3 regions of the Paracerasibacillus soli genome follow, and region 3 is predicted to be linked to each of the others. Evidence: riboswitches for the same ligand, from Rfam matches in the RefSeq annotation. Region 3 holds a riboswitch; each other region holds the start of a gene.
The links. Region 3 has a riboswitch for cobalamin ahead of ACFFIS_RS06905 (ABC transporter substrate-binding protein). Riboswitches for the same ligand answer to the same signal wherever they lie in the genome.
Positions count from the first base shown of each region.

Region 1 (5,303 bases), on a different contig from region 3:
TGGCTTTTTGAATGAATCAGCACAACCTGCTAAACTTAACATGATGATTGCAGACACGATAATAGTAAATAAAATCTTTAATGGATTACGCATGCAGTGTCCTCCTTGTTTATTAAAGATATTTTCGCGCCATTATATTTTATGGTTACTGTCTATTTTAACGGGGATGGTATTCCCGTTAATTTACGTTCTATTTCATTCCATCTTAAATAATGTGCTTTTTTCGAACGTACAGTACAAACATACCAATCATAACGAGCATTGTTCCTATGAAGAAGAAATTGTATATGTTTGTAGCTGTTGCTGGTAATTTATCACCTTGATTCGTGTCTGTTGGTGCTAATGTCGTTTCTTTGTCCTTGTCCGTTTTCCCTTGTAAATTATCATTGTCATGATTTCCGTTGTTCATTTCATCTTGATTATCATTATCTTCTTTTACTGTCTCTTCGCTGACACTAACCTTTACTCGTAAGCTAGTTTTCTCGGATTCATTACCAAGTTTATCAGTAGAGATAATTTCATAGAGATATTCTTTGCCGGGCTGTACATCTGTATCGATAAATTCATGTTCATTTCCCTTTATTGTTTGTAGAAGTTTACCATCTCGATAAAGGTCATAGGATGCTATTCCTGATGGATCTTCAGCTGAAAAGTCTAACGTAACTTGGTTATTTGTCGTTGATTTACTTTTAAGCTGAACGTTAGTAGGTCCTTCCGTATCCATAAACACGCCATAAGTTGAAAAATGATTGACATCAACTATGATTACATCATCTTTCATTTGCCCCCATCCACCGGCATACTGCCATTTTCCAGTTTCTTCATTGTAATGGTAGACCCCAGTTTTTTCCTTTTCGCTGTTGTCATATACTCCCATCGTTAATGTAAACACGCCTGCTATTTGTTTATTCTCTGGGTGCTGGAATATAAAGTTAAATGCGTCTCCAACTTTTGTTAGTCCATCGTGATCCCATGCAGACTTTTCAATCAATAGAGTCGTCCCTTGTGGAATATTATCAGGTAATACGACTTGTGTATTTGAACCTGCTATTACGATTCTTTCATAGCTTGCTACAGGTAATGCTTCGCCAACTTCAATCGTATTTGTTGCTTGATATATTACAATATATTGGACTGAAGTTACTTTTCCACTATCACTTTCGGCATGTATAGAAATTTTGTTTTCTCCTTTATTTAATTGTACTGTATACTGCCCGCCATTTGCGGTTAAGTCTTTGCCGTTTAATTGTACTATTGGCTCAAGCTGTTGATCGCCAGCTTTTGCTGAAACAGTAAAGGTGATTTCGGATGATGTGATAATTTCTCCATTGTTTAACCCTTTTACACTGATTTCTGGCGTAACATCTTCAACTGGTGGTGTCGGGTCTTTGTCATGATTTCCGAAGTGATAAAGCGGACCATTGCCCTCAAGAAATAGTTTGTAAGCAACTAATGCTTGTAGTGCTTGTTCTGTTGCCATAGAATTAGACGACGTATCTTCAGCGGTATGCTTAAATCCACCATCGTCAGCTTGGAAACTTAATAAATGACTGATGACGTGATTGCCGCTTTTCGTAAATAACTCACTTGTCGGGTCAATACCGTAAGAAGTTAAACCGATGATGACTTGTGATGCAGCCTCACTCGTAATTCCGCCAACAAAATCACCACCATCAAATCCACCATTTTGCTTTTGAATCGATGATAGCCAATTGGTAGCCTTATCTAAAGCCTCCTCTACAAGTGGTTGATCTTTATATGGACTTAGGCCTATTAAAGCCATTGCTGTAATATCAACACTCGGAGAACCAAAAGCTTCATTTAAATTCCAACTACCATCTTTATTTTGTGTACGTAACAATTCATTGACTAAGCTTTGACGTGTCCAACGTGCATCATCTGGTACGTCGAATGATTTTGTGTCAAGTGCAATTAGTGCGAATATCGGACCGTTATTTCCTTGAAATGTCATCGTGTCAGCGCCACTTCGATGATCTGGACTATTATAAATGAGCTCGATTAAATTGATGCCATCAATGTTTCTTGGGTCTTTTTCTATTGCAACAGCAGCAATGGTTAAGCGCTCAATATCAGTAATTTTAATGCGACCGTTATCTAGTCCTCTTATAATTTGACTTTGAAAGTTGGAATGAAACCAATCTTGGTAGGATGCTGGAACTTCTTTACCAGCCTTCGCTAAACCTATTGCTTCCCATTCACTTATAACACCTTCGTCTTTATTAATCATGTATTCGCTAGCTTTATCAATCGCTTCATCAATCGTGTGAATATCAACTCGTGCTGTAGCAGTAGCTAGATTGGGCAAGGCTAAAAATAAAGTAAGTAAGATTACTAAACTAGTACTTATTATTTTTTGAAACTTTTTCAATGATTTACCCCTCCAATGGTTACGCTTTCAAAATAGGTTATTATCTTCTGTAGTAAATTTTGATTTGCAAGTAAAAGTGTTGTGTTCTTTTCAATCAAACTTTCATCAGATTCTTTTCATACAACAATAAAAAATACACCTCCTAAATTAGAGGTGTATGCTTATGCAATGCACAGCAGGGCTGTACGATATGTGTATAACTCAAAAAGTATGCAAGTTATATTGTATAAGCAATCCCTCCTATCCTCGTAGGTCGAATCGTATAAAGAAAGGCAGGTCTCCTGGCTCATCATCATCATTTTCTATCACCTTCCCATCGTTTGACAGTGGCATGGATAGAAAACTCCTATTTACAGTGGCGGGACCGCGCCGGTTTTGCACCGGACTTCCCTTTTCATGATTCTAGACAAATATCTAGAATCAACCTCTCTTCTCGTATTCAATTACTTTTATTCTAGAATAATAAAACTATTAAGTCAATAATCCTCGGTAGGATTAGAGAAGGTATTCTAAATATTAGAACGTCAAAATTTAAATGTAATAATTGTGATAATAAATGAATGCACTAAATCCAAAAGTGAAATCTAAATATTTGTAAGGAGACAAATAGTACATCCAAAACTTGCTAATATCCTCTGTTTTGAAGAGCAATTTATTATGGTGTGATAAGTTTCATAGGAATTCACGTTGTCATGACACTACTCTAATTATCAATAAGTTAAAGAATATTAGGAGAGGAGTGAAGGGTTTTAAAAACTTATGAAATCAATGTTTTTGTTGAAAAATGAAGAGAAGTATAAAAAAAGTTTATTAAACCCCTTTACAAAATGTGAAATAGTGTATATAATGAAAATCGTTGACTTGAGAAATTACATAGTGGCCCGTTGGTCAAGCGGTTAAGACACCGCCCTTTCACGGCGGTAACACGGGTTCGAATCCCGTACGGGTCACCAAGTATTCTTGATGTTAGCGTGAACTATTATATGCCGGCCTAGCTCAATTGGTAGAGCAACTGACTTGTAATCAGTAGGTTGGGGGTTCAAGTCCTCTGGCCGGCACTTTTTTTATTTTATGTATAAGAACAAGCCATCTTGTAAAATATATTTATGGAGGGGTAGCGAAGTGGCTAAACGCGGCGGACTGTAAATCCGCTCCCTCAGGGTTCGGCAGTTCGAATCTGCCCCCCTCCACCATATGATTATTGGGCTATAGCCAAGCGGTAAGGCAACGGGTTTTGGTCCCGTCATTCCTAGGTTCGAATCCTAGTAGCCCAGCTTTTTTGTGTTTATTTTTAATGCATGGATCAAAACAACTGTTAACTAAAGCAAAGCGGAGCATCATTAACATCACGAGCCATTAGCTCAGTCGGTAGAGCAACGAGCAATACATCTACTGAATCAACTACGAGTAACCGAACTTCCCATCACTTCTTGAATAAGCATGAAGGAAGTGAGGTATGGCACGCACGACCTGTAGGAAGCGGGGCATCATTAACATCACGAGCCATTAGCTCAGTCGGTAGAGCAACGAGCAATACATCTACCGAATTAACTACGAGTAACCGAACTTCCCATCACTTCTTGAATAGGCAAAAGGAAGTGAGGTATGCCACGCACGACCTGTAGGAAGCGGAGCATCATTAACATCACGAGCCATTAGCTCAGTCGGTAGAGCAACGAGCAATACATCTACCGAATTAACTACGAGTAACCGAACTTCCCATCACTTCTTGAATAAGCATGAAGGAAGTGAGGTATGGCACGCACGACCTGTAGGAAGCGGGGCATCATTAACATCACGAGCCATTAGCTCAGTCGGTAGAGCAACGAGCAATACATCTACCGAATTAACTACGAGTAACCGAACTTCCCATCACTTCTTGAATAGGCAAAAGGAAGTGAGGTATGGCACGCACGACCTGTAGGAAGCGGAGCATCATTAACATCACGAGCCATTAGCTCAGTCGGTAGAGCATCTGACTTTTAATCAGAGGGTCACAGGTTCGAATCCTGTATGGCTCATCATGAATATAAATTGTCCACTATATATTTAAAAAAACTACATGTTATTACCCAAATAAACAAGGTCGTCTGAAAAACAACCTTGTTTATTTGCATTTTATAGTGTATTTTAACATAATAGATGGGAGAATTTATTATAGACTTTAAAATGTAGTTCAAAAGGCCAGGTAAAAATATCCACCTTTATGAACTCGTACTGAAAATGTATCACTTCTACTGCATAATGTTATGTTTTATATTATAATTTATATATCTTAATATCTTTTACGAATAAACTATATTGTTACATGCTAAATAGAAGCATGATCATGACAGAAAAAGAGGATGAATTCATATGAAATCTTCTAGAATCCCAGGCTTTTATAATAAGACCGTTACAGAACGGACTGAGATTCTAAAGAAATGGAACGATTTTTCTGATGAAGATATTGCGGTATTATCATCTGAAAAATCATTGCCAATAGATATTGCAAATAATATGATTGAAAATGTAGTTGGGACCCTTCCTCTTCCTTTAGGTTTAGGACTAAACTTTTTAATCAATGGAAAAGAGTATATCGTCCCAATGGCTATAGAAGAGCCCTCTGTTGTAGCATCTGCAAGTTATATAGCGAAGATTATTCGCGGAGCTGGTGGATTTACGACAGAATCGACAGGTAGAGTCATGATCGGGCAAATTCAAGTAGTCGGTTGCCCTGATTTTCAACTTGCAAAGGAAATGTTAATAAACGAGAAAAATAAATTGGTTGCTGCATGTAATGATGCATACCCTAGTATTGTGGCTAGGGGTGGTGGAGCAAAGGATTTAGATGTTCGTATTATTAATGAAGAATCTGATTCACCGTATGATAAAATGCTTATCTTGCATATGTATATTGATACATGCGACGCAA
Region 1 covers NZ_JBHLWL010000061.1:118,804-124,106, reverse strand. The annotation lists gene ACFFIS_RS15145 (DUF4430 domain-containing protein) at 1-93, opposite strand, end outside; gene ACFFIS_RS15140 (LPxTATN C-terminal sorting signal domain) at 206-2,389, opposite strand; cobalamin riboswitch at 2,644-2,833, opposite strand; tRNA gene ACFFIS_RS15135 (tRNA-Glu) at 3,268-3,342, shown strand; tRNA gene ACFFIS_RS15130 (tRNA-Thr) at 3,375-3,447, shown strand; tRNA gene ACFFIS_RS15125 (tRNA-Tyr) at 3,498-3,582, shown strand; tRNA gene ACFFIS_RS15120 (tRNA-Gln) at 3,592-3,663, shown strand; tRNA gene ACFFIS_RS15115 (tRNA-Lys) at 4,338-4,410, shown strand; gene ACFFIS_RS15110 (hydroxymethylglutaryl-CoA reductase, degradative) at 4,745-5,303, shown strand, end outside.
Region 1: linked by a shared signal. The riboswitch ahead of ACFFIS_RS15140 (LPxTATN C-terminal sorting signal domain) and the one ahead of ACFFIS_RS06905 (ABC transporter substrate-binding protein) in region 3 are both predicted to bind cobalamin.

Region 2 (5,303 bases), on a different contig from region 3:
TCACTTGTAAATGTTACGTTTTCATCTACAAATCGTTGGCGTACTTTTGCTTCAATATCAGCTGAGTCAACTTCATGATTCGTAGCCTGCATATATTCGAGCATAATTTGAATGAAGTCATCCCCATTTGTAGCTAACAGGCCTTTATTCGTAAACATTTCATAATATACTTGATGACGCTGACAACTTTGTAGAATGATTTTGGCATGTTCAGCTGTGAGTGGATATTCACTTACTACTTGTTTGTCTTCTGTATATGAGATTGCTCCATTTAAGGAGATGATAGGTAATTGTAAGTTTGCATGTTGTAGAGGCCGAATAGCAGATTCATATGCTCTTCCCGTAGCTACAACAACTTCAATACCTTGTTCTAATGCACGGGTTATTGCTGCAGCATTTTCTTTGCTTACTTCTCCTATTTCATTTAATAACGTACCATCCATGTCGGTAGCAATGAGTCTCATGTAATCTCTCCAGTCATTTTTTTATCAAAGGCTCAACTGACTGTAAGACCCAACCTCAAGAATGCTAGAATGAAAGAATATCAAGTGGAAGATCGACAGCCAGTATATGCCTGATTTGTTCAACTACTAATCAGTAGGAAAATGTTAAGAAATCCACTGATGAAAGTCTCACTTTATGTCCTATTTAACAGTAACATGTATTGCCTCACGTGTCATGGATAGTACCTTAAAAAGAGAGTGGTTTCTTTAGCGATATACTCCATTTTTTCCATATTCTATTATGATTAAGTTTGCGGTTTCTTTGGGTTAAAGGCTACCCGCTTTTCACGATGTTTTTTTCTTAATGGTGCGGATTCATGCAGTTGTTTCTCCGTTTCCGTTACCGGATAAACTTTTGGCACAGGTGTTGGTCTACCATTTTCATCTACTGCAACCATCGTTAAAAAAGATTCAGTTGTTAGTGTTTCAATATGTTTAATTAAATCGTGTGCGGTTACTTTTACGTACACTTCCATTGAACTAGTGCCTGTGTACGTGACGTATGCTTCTAATGTTAATGCATCACCAACTTTTGCTGATGATAAAAAGTCAACCGAGTCTATAGAAGCTGTAACTACTGCACATTGTGTATGCTTCATTGCTGTTAGTGCGGCTATTTCATCAATATAAGCTAAAACTTTACCACCAAAAATCGTATCAAGATGATTTGTATCTGGTGGTAAGACAAGGCGTGTTTGGACTGTTTTTGTATCTGTAATTGCAATTTTATCCAATGTCGTATCCTCCTAAATAAAAAACCTTCTTGTCATAAGAAGGTTCTTGTATGCGTAATCTACAAAAAATATATTTCATCTTAAATAATGAAATGTGCCGAATGCGCAACACCTTCCTATCTCCCGTAGGATAAAATGTTCTTCTTAATGGCAGGTCTCCTGGCTTTGCTTCATCGAAACTCTTTGAACCTTCCCATTTCAGATTGAAATAGTGGTATGAACCAAAGATTCTCAGCAATACAGTGGCGGGACCGCGTTGGAATTTAACCAAACTTCCCTTTTAAACTTGTATCTGAACAAGTCACCATTAAGCCTTATGAAGTTTTAAAATCTTAGTTATTAGTATAGCAGAGTACAAGAAAATTTGATAAGTGGAATTAATTCTAGAATGAATGATTGATTTTTAAAATAGATTATGTTACCCTATCTATACAACATATTGTAATAGATACATAATAAATCACTATATATTGTGTTTGTAGAAATGGTGACAGTCCATGTCTTAAAATGGGAATCTGGTCAAAGTCCAGAACTGCCCCCGCAACTGTATGTGTGTACAAACAGGAAATCCACTGTATGAAATGCTCAAAAGGCATTCATACGGGAAGGACCTTAGTAGGGATAATACACAAGTCAGGAGACCTGCCTATCTACATAAAGTTTCATTTCTTCGGGGTGAAAGAAAACGAAACGATAGGGGTTCATTCTATTTTTATAGGATTTTTCTGTCGTTTTTCGCACACTTTCGAAGGGTGGGCGTTTTTTTATGGGAGAAAATGAAGGAGGACGGAAAGAGATGACTTTAAAAGTTACTTTAACTGCGAAAGAAAGCCTGGAAAGGTTTATTGAAAAAGAAAAAAGGAATTTGGCTTTAGATTATACTACATATATGGAAAAGATTAATAGAGTGCTACAGGAAGAAGTTAGTTACGAAGATGCATTAGAAACGAGTATCTCACTAGCATTGGAAAATATAGACGAAGCAGAGCCCGATTGGACTTATTTAGCTGCGCAATTATATTTAGAAAAGTTATATACAAAAGCAACAGTGAATCGAAAACTTGATCCAGAAAAACCGTATGCAGGATTTTATGATTTAATTAAAATGTTAACAGATAAAGGAATTTACACGGAAAGTATTTTAAATAAATACGATAAAGAGGAAATCGATTATTTAGCAAAGCAAATAAATCCAGAACGTGATCGCCTCTTTACATATTTAGCTATCTACACATTAGCTACACGCTATCTAGCAACAGATCATGATAAAAGTCCTTATGAATTACCACAAGAACGTTGGATGATTATTGCAATGCATTTAATGCAAGATGAGGAAAAGACAAACCGACTTGATTATGTTATCGAAGCCTATTGGGCATTGAGTAATTTATATATGACAGTTGCAACGCCTACACTCAATAATGCGGGGAAAACCCATGGGCAATTATCAAGTTGTTTCATTGACACTGTCGATGATAGTTTACAATCTATTTATGATAGTAATACAGATATTGCAAAACTATCAAAAAACGGTGGTGGTATCGGTGTTTACATGGGAAAAGTTCGTGGGAGAGGAAGTGCAATAAAGGGCTTTAAAGGAATGTCAAGTGGTGTTGTTCCGTGGATAAAACAGCTCAATAATACGGCAGTTAGTGTGGATCAATTAGGAACGCGAAAAGGTGCCATTGCTGTTTATCTTGATGTTTGGCATACCGATATTGAACCATTCCTTGATTTGAAGCTCAACAACGGTGATGATAGATTGCGAGCACATGATATTTTTACTGGTGTTTGTATTCCGGATTATTTTATGGAACAAGTGGAAAATCGCGGGGATTGGTATTTATTTGATCCGCATGAGGTAAGACAAGTGATGGGCTTTTCATTGGAAGATTTTTTTGATGAAAAAAAGGGGAATGGCGAATGGCGAAAGCGGTATGAAGCTTGTATTGAAAATGAGGCGTTAACGAAGCGTGTCGTTCCCGCAATTTCAATTATGAAGCGGATTTTGAAATCGCAATTAGAATCAGGTACACCATTTATGTTTTATCGTGATGAGGTAAATCGTCGTAATGTGAATCAACATGAAGGGATGATTTATTGTTCTAATCTTTGTACAGAAATTACTCAAAATCAATCTTCAACAGAACTTGTCGCCGAAGAAGTAGTAGATGGATTGATAGTGAAAAAGTATCGCGCTGGTGACTTTGTTGTCTGTAATTTGAGCTCGATTAATCTAGGACGAGCAATTCCTGAAAATGTACTAGAAAGGTTAATTACCATTCAAGTAAGAATGCTTGATAATGTCATTGATTTAAATACATTACCTATCCTACAAACGACGTTAACGAATCAAAAATATCGTGCGATAGGCCTTGGAACATTTGGGTGGCATCATCTATTGGCAAAGAAGGGAATTCACTGGGAAACGGAAGAAGCGGTAGCATATGCGGATTCCTTATATGAACAAATCGCTTATTATGCAATTCAAGCAAGTATGGCATTAAGTAAGGAAAAAGGGAGATATCCAGTATTCGCGGGAAGTAAGTGGGAAACTGGCGCTTATTTCGATGAAAGGAACTATACAGATGCGAAATGGCAATCATTAAAACATGAAGTGCAAGAAAACGGTATTCGTAATAGCTATTTACTAGCAGTTGCTCCTAACTCTTCAACGGCGATGATTGCTGGTTCAACTGCAAGTATCGATCCAGTATTTAAGCCGTTTTACTATGAAGAGAAAAAGGATTTTAAAATACCAGTTACGGCACCTGAATTAACACCGAAAACATATGATGTATACCGAAAAAGTGCATATATCGTTGATCAGCGCTGGTCGATTAAACAAAATGCGAAACGTCAACGACATATTGACCAAAGTATCTCATTTAACTTTTACGTACCTTATAATATTCGTGCCTCCGTTCTGTTAGATTTACATGTACAAGCATGGCGAGAAGGACTTAAGACAACTTATTATGTTCGTTCAACAGCAAATGACGTGGAAGAATGTGAATGGTGTCATAGTTAATCGCGCTTGTCTAAAAAACTTGAAAATGGAAGTCGTATCAAAAAGGGAGCTTTAACGTTTATTTGTCAGACCGTAAGAAACTTCGGAGACACTACCTCTGATCTTTGGATAGACAATAGTAAATAAAGTTAGAAAAAAGATACTTACAAGGAGGGAGAAACGTGAAAGCAGTCATTGCCTACTTATCCTATAGTGGAAACACAGAGGAAGTAGCAAACCTAATAGCTGAAAAGCTAGAAACGGCTGGTTTTACAGTCGATATGCACCGGATAGGAATTGATCCGCCGGTGCACGCAGAAAGTTATGATTTCCTCTTTTTAGGAACGTTTACATGGGAATATGGTCGGATTCCGGATGAAGTAAAAGATTTTATTTTAGAGGTTGGTTATAAACCTGAAAATGTTGCTATTTTTGGTACTGGAGATACACAATTTGGTGGAGATGATTTATACTGTTGTGCAGTTGACCGACTGTGCCATTTTTATCAAAGTAAATGGCAAGGTTTGAAAATTGAACAATCCCCAAGAGGATCACAAGAAGTAAATGTTGAAAAATGGGTGGAAGGAGTCATACAAAATGTCCCAGTTATTGCTTGAAAAAGCGAAAACATTAGAACCACGTAATCCAAATAAATCAACTGGATTATTTGGAGGAAAATCAAGTGGTATTTTAAATTGGAATGATATCGCGTATCCACATTGGTATAAAATGTATAAACGACTTGTGGGTAATTACTGGCAAGCTGACGAAGTGAATATGTCGAGTGATATTAAGCAATTCCCAACTTTGACTAAAGCGGAGAAGGATGCTTATTTAAAAATTATCGGGTTACTATCTACACTAGATGCACCACAAACGCGTATTGCCTTGCTAATTTCGTTGTATGCATCAGATCCGTCTGTTCAATCGATTATGGCAGTTATTGCACAGCAAGAAGCGGTTCATAATGAAAGTTATTCTTATGTGTTGTCATCTGTTGTTTCACTTGATGAACAAAATGAAGCATTTGAACTCGGCAGAAAAGATCCAGTCCTA
Region 2 covers NZ_JBHLWL010000067.1:104,391-109,693, reverse strand. The annotation lists gene ACFFIS_RS17340 (Cof-type HAD-IIB family hydrolase) at 1-464, opposite strand, end outside; gene ACFFIS_RS17335 (acyl-CoA thioesterase) at 749-1,237, opposite strand; cobalamin riboswitch at 1,370-1,561, opposite strand; cobalamin riboswitch at 1,705-1,901, shown strand; gene ACFFIS_RS17330 (ribonucleoside-diphosphate reductase subunit alpha) at 2,004-4,268, shown strand; gene ACFFIS_RS17325 (flavodoxin) at 4,430-4,864, shown strand; gene ACFFIS_RS17320 (ribonucleotide-diphosphate reductase subunit beta) at 4,845-5,303, shown strand, end outside.
Region 2: linked by a shared signal. The riboswitch ahead of ACFFIS_RS17335 (acyl-CoA thioesterase) and the one ahead of ACFFIS_RS06905 (ABC transporter substrate-binding protein) in region 3 are both predicted to bind cobalamin.

Region 3 (5,303 bases):
AGTTTAGGCCAAAAATGTGTTGCCATGTCGATAGAAAAAGAAAAAACATATGTTACGATTAGTTTTGAGCATGCAATATCTATCCATCCAGATGTTTCAGTTAAGGTTTGTTATACAGTTTATCATAATGGTAAAATTAAAGTTAAGTCTATTTATCAAGGTGTGAAGGGATTACCAAATCTTCCAATTTATGCGCTGACGTTTAAAATATCTGCTGATTACAACCAGCTGGAATGGTATGCAAAAGGACCGGAGGAAAATTACAGTGATCGTGCTTTTGGGGCAAGGTTATGTCAATTTAAAAATACTGTTATGGATAATGTATCGACCTACGTCATTCCACAAGAATCAGGTAATCGGACTGGGGTTCGTCGTGTAGATATTACGAATCAGAAAGGTGATGGTATTCGTATTTCAGCTGTAGGTGAAGCCCTGGAGTGTAACGTTTCTCCATATACTGCATTTGAATTAGAAAATGCTTATCATCATTATGAATTACCTCCTATTCATCATACGGTCGTAACTGTTGCAGGAAAACAATCAGGTGTTGGTGGGGATGATAGTTGGGGAGCCGCAGTTCATGAAGAATATCAAATTCGTGCTGAAGAAACACTTCAATTTGAATTTATGATCGCACCAGTTTGATATGGTTGATGCCCTGTAAGGTTTATTTGCAGGGCATTACATATGTTATTTTAAAATATGTTTTTGGAGGAAAATTATGCAACGTGGTACTTTTCAATTAATGAAATCTGTAAATAAATCGCTGGTTTTAAATAAGATTAGGACGAATGAACCAATTTCTAGAGCTGAAATTGCAAAGCAAACAAAGCTTACACCACCTACGGTTAGTAGCATCGTCAAGGAATTACTCGAACAAGAAATAATAATGGAAAGTAATTTGGGTGAATCAAAGGGAGGTAGAAAGCCGACAATGCTTCACATTAATGATGAGGCATTTCTTATCATTGGTGCTGACGTAGGGCCGGCGGATGTTGACTGTGTTCTTACTAATTTGTCTGGAAAGGTTTTGTTTCAAACATCTAAAAAGCTTAGTAGTCAGTTAACTAATGACCAATTTTTGGCGATTTTAAAGAACTGTATTCAATCTGTAGTTGATTTTGTAGATAATCAAGAGAAAATAGTAGGAATCGGTGTTGCTATGCACGGTGTCGTCGATGTTGAAACAGGAACATCGCTATTCGCACCTAATTTGCATTTAACAAATGTACCGATAAAGGATGAATTGGAAAAAGAATTCGGATTTGATGTCAAAGTAGAAAATGACGCAAGAGCGATGGCGCTAGGAGAATCTTGGTTTGGTAAGCATGGAAAGATAAACAGCATGGTAGCTATTAATCTTGGGAGTGGTGTGGGAGCGGGTGCTGTTGTAGATGGCAAACTTTATCATGGTGCGCAAGATTTAGCAGGTGAGATTGGTCATATGACAATTGATTTAAATGGAACAATATGTGAGTGTGGCAATCGTGGTTGTTTGCAAACATTTGCCTCAGGTCCTGCAATTGTAAAACGCGCCAATGAAAAGTTAAAACAAGAAAATGATGACGAAATAAGTCCTACTGTTAATTTAACAGGAGAAAAAATATATAGGATGGCGGTTAATGGAAATCAAAATATGGTTCAAGTATTAAAAGAAACTGGTACGTATCTTGGTATCGGTTTAACCAACTTAATTCATATTATGAATCCAGAAGTAATTGTAATAGGTGGTGGGGTTTCTAAGGCCCAACAATTTTTATTACCAGCCGTACAAGAGACGATTGAAAAATGGGCTTTAACATCTGAAGCGAAACAAACGAAGGTAGTTGTATCACGACTAGGGGATCATGCTACTTTACTAGGTGCAGTATCTTTACTACTCGTAGAATTGTTTAGCATACAGTAAAGAAAGATACTAACAAAAATGAAGATTGATTTTAAAAATAGGGATATACTAGTTCGCTTTATCTTGTCTTTTTTAAAACTTAATGAACAAGATTCGAAGTATGCTATTCGTGATGGGCCAGAAGATCATTAGAAAATGGTAAAGGTTTGATATTTACTGTAGCTAAGGTGGAAACATTAAAAAAAGTGTGATATAACTTAGCTGATTTAAATTAAATGTGCTAAGTAAATTGTGATATACTAATTAATGTAGAAAAATTAAATATGTTGCGGAATTTGGTGTTTTTAATACTTAAAAGGGAAGTTTGGTGAAAATCCAACGCGGTCCCGCCACTGTAATTGGGGAAGAAGCTGTCGTTACCACTGTGTCTACGTACATGGGAAGGTGCAGTTTCCTAGCAGATTCAATCTGTATTCGTATTGTGAATATACTTAATACATATATGTGTATGTATCTCGTCATGATTTCCCCTGAGCCAGGAGACCTGCCAAGTTCTGACGCCAGTTACCTACGTGGATAGGGAGGTGTTTAGAAATAAAAGTAGGCTAGTTTTGTCCTAAAGCAAACAGTCGAAGTATGTATAACATCTCAACCACCTTGTTAGAGGTGTTTTATTTTGGACTTTTTTATTGAAGTTTTTACTTTATGATTCGATTTTCATACATCATACAAATATTGGAGGAAATAGGATGCGAAATAGTATATTTAAAAAACTGAATCTCTTTGTTTTGGTAATGTTACTAGCATTTGGGGTGTTAGCTGGATGTTCCAGTTCATCAGATGAAAATAAGGATAAAAATAAAGAAGATGTACAAACAGAACAATCTGATGCTGGAAATAGTTCGGAAGTAGCTTTTCCTGTAACTGTAACGGATGCAACTGGTGCTAAATTAACAATAGAAGAAAAGCCAGAAAAAATTGTTTCGGTACTTCCAAGTAATACAGAAATTGCATTTGCTTTAGGATTAGGTGATGAGATAGTTGGTGTTTCTGATCATGATAACTATCCGGAAGAAGCAACTAAAAAGGAGAAAATTGGTGGTTTAGAGCTGAATGTAGAAAAAATACTTTCCTTGGAACCACAGTTAGTTTTAGCTGATCAGTCTAATGATGAAAAAGCGTTAGATCAATTACGTGATTCGGGAATTCCGGTATTAGTCGTTAGTTCAGCCTCTAATTTTGATGGTGTTTATGATGTGATAGGCCTAATCGGTAAGGCAACTGGTACACATGAAAAAGCACTAGATATCATAACAGAAATGAAGGATAAATTAATAGCACTTGAAGAAAAGGCTAGTACAATAGAAGAGAAAGATCAGAAAAGCGTTTTTGTAGAAATTTCTCCATCACCGGAAATTTACACGACTGGAAAAGATACATTTATGGACGAGTTACTTACAAAAATCAATGCTAAAAATGCCGCAGAGGACCAGGTAGGTTGGCCTAAAATGAATGAAGAGGCGATTATTGCATTAAATCCGGATGTCATCATTACAACCTATGGTAGCTTTGTAGAAGATCCAGTTGCAGAGGTAACGGAACGTAATGGATGGAATGAGGTAACAGCAGTTAAAAACAAACAAATTATCGATGTGAATGAAGATTTAGTGAGCCGCCCAGGACCTCGATTGGTTGAAGGAGCAGAGGAACTTGGAAAAGCGATATATCCAGACATTTTTGCAGAGTAAATATTTATTTGCCTATTTCTTATTACTTAGTCTTTTAATAGGTGCTATGTTGATAGGTATTTCCATTGGGACTGTGAAGGTTGCGGTTGTAGACATTTTAAAAATTGTTTATGCCCACATTTCTCAACGACCGCTGTCCAATGAAGTGAATCCTATGTATGAAAATATCGTTATGAATATACGGATGCCGCGTGTTATTTTATCTGGTCTTATTGGGGCTTCTCTCGCAATTGCGGGAGCAGCCTTTCAAGGTTTGTTGCGTAATCCGTTGGCAGATCCTTATACACTTGGCGTATCCTCGGGTGCTAGTGTTGGTGCCGTCATGACGATTTTTTTTAGTTTATCTATCCCTTTTCTTGGCATATTTACTTTGCCAGTTGTAAGTATTGTTGCATCCTTTATCACAATCTTTGTAGTTTTATTTTTTGCAAAACGGATTGATCAATCGATGCGTGTGGAAACAATTATTTTGACAGGGGTTATTTTCAGCTCGTTTCTTGGGGCGTTCATTTCGCTTATGATTGCGTTAACCGGTGAGGAATTGAGACAAATTATCGGTTGGTTGCTTGGCAGTGTCTCGATGCGCGGTTGGGATTATGTATGGATTATATTACCGTTTTTTATTATCGGTTCAGTTTTATTATTCATTCATGCAACAGAATTAAATGCGATGTCCTTTGGAGAGGAACAGGCAAAACATTTAGGTGTTCATGTGGAACGTAAAAAAATGATCATTCTAATTGCGGGGTCTATTTTGACCGGTGCAGCTGTGGCAGTTTCTGGAACGATTGGGTTTGTCGGTTTAGTCATTCCACATTTTATACGAATAATTTGGGGGCCAGATCATCGTCATTTATTACCATTATCCATGTTGGCCGGTGCCGCATTTTTAATAATGGCGGATCTTGTTTCACGAATTATTATTGCACCATCAGAATTGCCAATAGGCGTAATTACTGCGTTAATCGGTGCACCAATATTTGCATTTATTTTAATGAAACAGCGGCTGAAAGGAAGGAGATAATATGATAGAAATAGAACATGTTTCAGGAGGATATGCCCATGAAACAGTTGTAAAGGATATTTCCTTTCATGTCGATAAGGGTGAGTTTTTTGGCATTATTGGACCGAATGGTAGTGGGAAAACAACACTTGTCAAAATGATGAGTGGTATTTTGCCGACTAGTGCGGGGAATATCCAATTAAAAAATCGTCCCATTTCTTCTTATCAACCAAAAGCACTTGCACAGTTGATGGCAGTATTACCACAACATACGTCGCAAACGTTTAGCTATACAGTTAAAGAAACGATTTCATTAGGTAGATATGCCTATAAAAAGGGTCTTTTTCAAATTTTTACTGAAGAAGATGAGCAAGTCGTACAAGATGTAATGGAACAAACTGGTGTTGCATCCTACGGAGATGATTTGTTGGATCAACTTTCTGGTGGAGAGCGGCAACGTGTTTATCTAGCACAGGCTTTAGCACAACAACCTGAAATTTTACTATTAGATGAACCGACAAACCACCTAGATTTAGCCTATCAAAAAGAACTACTTGATTTATTAAGAAGATGGACATATGAAAAAGGACTTACAGTTATTTCTATCTTCCATGATTTAAATTTGGCGAGTCTTTATTGTGATAGGTTGCTACTGATGCATCAAGGGAAAATGAAAAGTTGTCATGTGCCTGAAGCGGTATTAAAG
Region 3 covers NZ_JBHLWL010000022.1:49,972-55,274, forward strand. The annotation lists gene lacZ (beta-galactosidase, LacZ type) at 1-645, shown strand, start outside; gene ACFFIS_RS06900 (ROK family transcriptional regulator) at 722-1,906, shown strand; cobalamin riboswitch at 2,166-2,412, shown strand; gene ACFFIS_RS06905 (ABC transporter substrate-binding protein) at 2,596-3,594, shown strand; gene ACFFIS_RS06910 (FecCD family ABC transporter permease) at 3,557-4,618, shown strand; gene ACFFIS_RS06915 (adenosylcobinamide amidohydrolase) at 4,620-5,303, shown strand, end outside.